Methylomagnum ishizawai: one gene and its partner. The protein of the gene in region 1 binds, or shares a complex with, the protein of each later gene. Links are inferred from orthologs where the notes say so. Each region holds a gene or a part of one and is shown on either strand. Other genes may lie near its edges.

Evidence for each region.
Region 2: the proteins of K5658_RS20855 (region 1) and hfq are in contact, whole or in part, in a crystal structure (PDB 3VU3), measured with the Escherichia coli proteins. The link is inferred for Methylomagnum ishizawai from one-to-one orthologs.

What each region holds. Positions count from the first base shown.
Region 1 is NZ_AP019784.1:5,706-8,727, forward strand. What follows is about bases 1-2,997. They hold K5658_RS20855 (catalase), read right to left. Parts: upstream 2,560-2,997; coding sequence 442-2,559; downstream 1-441. Other genes in these bases: K5658_RS20850 (FIST signal transduction protein), read left to right, coding at 1-393; K5658_RS20860 (class I SAM-dependent methyltransferase), read left to right, coding at 2,893-2,997. In the rest of the region: more of K5658_RS20860, read left to right, coding at 2,998-3,022.
Region 2 is NZ_AP019783.1:3,525,395-3,528,192, reverse strand. Bases 17-2,789 are described here. They hold hfq (RNA chaperone Hfq), read left to right. Parts: upstream 17-1,166; coding sequence 1,167-1,412; downstream 1,413-2,789. Other genes in these bases: hflX (ribosome rescue GTPase HflX), read left to right, coding at 1,476-2,768; gloA (lactoylglutathione lyase), read left to right, coding at 629-1,018; glmM (phosphoglucosamine mutase), read left to right, coding at 17-586. Also shown: more of glmM, read left to right, coding at 1-16. UniProt on the Escherichia coli protein: RNA chaperone that binds small regulatory RNA (sRNAs) and mRNAs to facilitate mRNA translational regulation in response to envelope stress, environmental stress and changes in metabolite concentrations.

The DNA.
Region 1 (3,022 bases):
CCGGGCAGCTTCGGCACCAATACCGAGGTCCGCCATATCGTGGGCGTCAGCCGCAAAAGCGGCGTGCTGGTGGTCGCCGAGCCATTGCGGCCCGGCACCAAGCTGGCTTTTTGCCGCCGCGACGCCCAAGCCGCCCAGCACGACCTGCTCCGCATCCTGGGCGAAATCCGCCGCGACTGCGGAAGCTCGGCGCGGATCGCCGGGGCGCTTTACATCAGTTGCTCCGGTCGCGGCGGCCCGCATTTCGGCGCGCCCCACGCCGAGTTCCAAATGGTCAGCCGCGGGTTGGGCGAGGCCGTGCCCTTGGTCGGCTTTTTCGCCGGTGGCGAAATCGCCCGCAGCCATCTCTATGGCTACACCGGGGTCTTGACCGTCTTCACCGCGCCGTTGTGAGGCGGAGCGCCGGACCGGGGCGGTCCGGTCTTCCCAAGGGCGGACCCCTCACAACCGCTTGATCCGCGCCTCCCGCGCCCATAGCCGCAGTTCGCCGCAAGCTTCCAGGAAACCGGCGAGCGCTTCCGGCCCGCCCAGCGCGAACACGCCTTCATCCGGTTCCACCCCGGCTTTTTCCAACAAGGGCAGGGCGGAGGGCGCATAGCCGATGAACTTGGCATGGGCATAGGCGTCGGCCACGAAATCGCGGGCGGTCGGCTCCTGTTCCAGCAATTTGGCCCCGAATTCCGACACCAGCACGGCCACCGCGTCGAACAGCACCGACGGCCCGCCATCCAGCTTTTCATCGGCTTGGATCCACGTGCCATCGCGGGCGGTCACGCCGCCGACTTCCGGGGCCACGATCACCAGCGTCCCCCCGGCCGCCGTGACGGCCCCGTCCAGCGCCGACAGCAAGGCGGACTCGACCCCGTCCGTCACCAAGGCCCCGAGCCTGCGGCCCTCGAACCGCCCCGGCCCGTTGAGCAGGATGCTGAGGGCGGGCGACGGCGGCAGGTCTTGGCGGGTGGGCCAGGCGGCGTCGGCGGGCTTGGGTATTTCCTTGAGCCGCAGTCCTTCCGCCACCGTCCGCGCCAGGCCGGCATCGATATTGAGCAGATGCGCCACCATCCGGCTGCGGATCGCCGGGCGCTGGACCTTGCTCAACTCGAACACCAGGGCGGCGGCGATATGGTTTTGCTCGGTTCCGGTCTGGCTGATATAGAACTGCCGGGCCTGGCTGTAATGGTCGCCGAAGGTGTCCGAACGGGACCGCAGTTTTTCCCCTTCCACCCTGGCCGGGAACGGCGTATGGCCCCGGACCGGGCATTCCCGCGGCCCGCCGCTATCGCCCTTCCAGGAATTGGGTTCGTAATTGACCCGGCCCTTGGGATTGTGGAGCGCCATCTGCCCATCCTGCTGGAAATGATGGACCGGACAGGTCGGGGCGTTGATCGGCAATTGGGTGAAATTGGGGCTGCCCAGCCGTTTGAGCTGGGTGTCGAGGTAGGAGAAATTGCGCCCCTGCAACAAGGGGTCGTCGCTGAAATCGATCCCAGGCACCACGTTCTGGGTACAGAAGGCGACCTGCTCGGTCTCGGCGAAGAAATTATCCACGCAGCCATCGAGGATCAAGCGCCCCACCCGCCGCACCGGCACTTGCTCCTCGGGGATGATCTTGGTGGCGTCGAGGATATCGAACTCGAAGCGCTCGGCGAACGCCTCGTCGAAGAGTTGCAACCCCAGTTCCCACTCGGGAGGGTCGCCCGCTTGGATGGCGTCCCACAGGTCGCGGCGGTGGAAATCGGGATCGGCCCCGTTGATCTTGAGCGCCTCGTTCCACACCACCGATTGCAGGCCCAGCTTGGGTTTCCAATGGAATTTCACGAAGGTCGATGCGCCTTGCCGGTTGACCAGGCGGAAACTATGCACCCCGAACCCCTCCATGAAGCGGAAGGAACGCGGAATCGCCCGGTCCGACATGACCCACATCACCATGTGCATGCTTTCCGGCGTCAGCGAGATGAAATCCCAAAAATTATCGTGCGCGGTCTGGGCCTGGGGGAAACCCCGGTCCGGTTCCGGCTTGGCCGCGTGTATCAGGTCGGGGAACTTGATGGCGTCCTGGATGAAGAACACCGGGATATTGTTGCCGACCAAATCCCAGTTGCCCTCCTGGGTATAGAACTTGGTCGCGAAGCCGCGCACATCGCGGGCGAGGTCGGCGGAACCCTTGTTGCCGACCACGGTCGAGAACCGCACGAACACCGGCGTCCGCTCGCCCGGACGCTGGAACAGGTCGGCCCGGGTGATATCGGCCAGCGAGTCGTAATTCTCGAAAAAACCATGGGCACCGAAGCCACGGGCATGGACCACCCGTTCCGGGATGCGCTCGTGGTCGAAATGGAAGATTTTTTCGCGGAAATGGAAATCCTCCAGCAGGGTCGGGCCTCGCGGGCCGGGTTTCAGGGAGTTTTGGTCGTCGGCGACCGGGATGCCCTGCTGGGTGGTGAGCGTCGGCGTGTCGCCGCCGGCGGTCTGATGGGTCTCGCCACCCTGGCCGCGGACGAGGGTTTGATCGAGCAATTGCGCCGACTCACGATCCTGGCGCGTGGGTTTCTGTGTCATATCCGGTTCCTCCTGATCGTTCCTGGGTGGGCATCCATGCGCGTTCCCGCGCCTTGCGGGTATTAACCCCGTGGCTGTGACCCGGAAAGCCCCGCAAAATTCCCGGTGATAAAGCATGGCCGGGTTATTTCCCGGCGGCGGGATGGCGTAATGGCCACGGCGATGAAAACCGGGGACCAGCGCCGGGCATAACCCAGGCCGGGCCTCGACAATCCACGGCCCCAGCATAAGCACTCATCCCTATGGGCAAACCATGGACCCGCTTGGATAATTACACCGATAGGCCCATGGATTGGGCATCGGCAACCAAAAACCAGCCATGGATGGGCCAGTATGGAAGACACCTTGAATTATGCGCTGCAAAGCCAGCGCTGGCACGGCACGGATGCCGCCTATTTCGAGCGCTGGCACCGTTTGCACGGGGCTTCTTTGATCCGCTGGGCCGGCCTCGATAAAACGGCCC
Region 2 (2,798 bases), on another replicon or contig:
CGGGGAAGTGTTGGACGGCGATGAAATCCTGTACATTATCGCCATGGCGCGGTTGGGACAGGGATTATTGCATGGCCCGGTGGTGGGCACCCAAATGAGTAATTTGGGACTTGAACAAGCCCTGGAAAAAATGGGCGTCGATTTCAAACGGGCGGCGGTGGGTGACCGTTATGTAATGGAAATGATGCTCCGCCATGAAAGTAATTTGGGTGGGGAAAGTTCGGGCCATATCATCTGCCGGGATCGGATTACCACCGGCGATGGTATTATTTCCGCCCTGCAAGTCATGGAAGCCATACATAGTACCAAGCAAACTTTGCATGACCTCAAGCACGGCATGACGAAATATCCCCAATGCTTGGTCAATGTGAGGATCAGCCAAAAGGTCGATCTCGATACCATCGAGCCGGTGCAGCGGGTCAAGGCGGAGATTGAGCAGGCCATGCGGGGCTGTGGACGGGTGCTTTTGCGTCCCTCGGGCACGGAACCTTTGGTCCGTATCATGGTCGAGGGCGAGGATTTTGAAAAAGTCCGGGGCTTTGCGGATTATTTGGCCAATACGCTATCGGAAATCTTGGGCGCTTGACTTCTAACGGGATAAAGCTGATTGAGGTCGTAACGGAGAGGAATGATGAGAATTCTCCACACCATGCTCAGGGTCGGGGATTTGGACAGATCGATCCGCTTCTATACCGAAGTGTTGGGGATGCGTTTGCTGCGTCGGCATGAATATCCCGATGGCAGGTTCACCTTGGCCTTTGTGGGTTATGGCGAGGAATCCACGCAAACCGTGATAGAGTTAACCTATAACTGGGATACCGAAAGTTACGATTTGGGCGGCGGATTCGGCCATATTGCCATCGAGGTCGGGGATGTATACTCGGCCGTGGAGCAAATCAGATCCAGCGGGGGCAAGGTGGTGCGCGAGGCGGGCCCGATGAAACACGGCTCGACTGTGATCGCTTTTGTGGAGGATCCCGATGGCTACAAGATCGAGTTGCTCAATCAGAAGGGGTGATAATCGCCACTGTGGGTGGCCTCGTTGTTTGGGAATGGAAGTTTGATTCCAATATAAACCTGTGCAATGCTGAACAGGGTGTTCCTGCTTTATCTAGCTTCGCACCGATACCATAGGTTGTTAACCTATAACAATAAGGAGAAATAGGATGTCAAAAGGGCAAAATCTGCAAGATCCGTTTTTGAATGCTTTGAGAAAAGAACACGTCCCAGTGTCGATCTACTTGGTGAACGGCATCAAATTGCAAGGCAAGGTGGATTCGTTCGACCAATATGTCATCATCTTGAAAAATACCGTAAGCCAAATGGTTTACAAACACGCGATTTCAACCATCGTTCCGGCCCGCCAAATCCGCTTGCCCCATGGACAGGAAGGCTTCGAGGAGGAAGCCTGACCTTTGCCCATCACCTCACAGGCTAGCCATCGCTTATGATTCAGATCGTGGAGAAACGGGTTTTTGTTCGAGCGTCCTAAGCTAGGTGAACGTGCGGTGCTGGTCCATGCCGTCGGCGGCGAGGATACGGAATCGTTGGCCGAATTGCGCGAACTGGCCATCTCCGCCGGTGCCGAACCGGTCGCCGTGGTTACCGGCAACCGCCGTATACCCGATCCCCGCAGTTATATCGGCAAAGGCAAACTGGAGGAATTGTCCCAAGTCGTCAAAGCCCACCAAGCGGAATTGGTCCTGTTCAACCACCCGTTGACACCCAGCCAGGAACGCAACTTGGAGAAGGAACTCTCCGTCCGCGTCGTGGACCGCACCGGCTTGATCCTGGATATATTCGCCCAGCGGGCCCAATCCTTCGAAGGTAAATTGCAGGTCGAACTTGCCCAACTCCGGCATATTTCCACCCGCTTGGTGCGTGGGTGGACGCATTTGGAGCGCCAAAAAGGCGGCATCGGCCTGCGCGGTCCCGGCGAAACCCAGTTGGAGACCGACAAGCGTTTGATCGGTAAGCGGATCGGCCAAATCCAAAAGCGCTTGGATAAGGTTGAGAAGCAGCGCGGCCAAGGCCGGTTGGCGCGGAAGCGGGCGGAAATACCGACCATAGGCTTGGTGGGCTATACCAACGCCGGCAAGTCCACCCTCTTCAACGCCCTGACCGGGGCCGCCGTGTTCGCTGCGGATCAATTGTTCGCCACGCTCGATCCGACCTTCCGGCGGCTTTCCCTGACGCCAGCATTGACGGTGGTCCTCGCCGATACGGTGGGGTTCATACGCCATTTGCCCCACGAATTGGTCGCGGCTTTCAAGTCCACGCTCAAGGAGACCATCGAGGCCGATTTGCTGCTGCATGTGATCGACGCCAGCGACGAAAACCTCGAAGCCACCATGGCCGAGGTGGACTCCGTCCTGGGCGAGATCGGGGCCGACGAGGTTTGCCAAATCCGGGTGTTCAACAAGATCGACTGCTTGGATGGGGCGATCCCCCGCCTGGAACGGAACGGGCAGGGCCTTCCCACGGGGGTTTGGATTTCCGCCCAGACCGGCGCGGGATTGCCTTTGCTGATCGAGGCCATGGGCGAATATTTCAGCGAATCGATGGTGCGCCGGAATATCCATATCGCTCCTGGCGAGGCCGCGTTGCGGGCGCGTTTGTACGATATGGCGCGGGTGCTGAGCGAACGCTTCGACGACGAGGGCGGATGTACGCTGGAGGTCGAACTTTCCAAGATGGATTTGGGCCGCTTGCGCTTGCCGTCCGGGTTGGGGGCGCTGGCCGGACCTGGAGATTCATCCGGGGTTTGAAACTCGGTTATTTATCGAATAGCCAGCGGC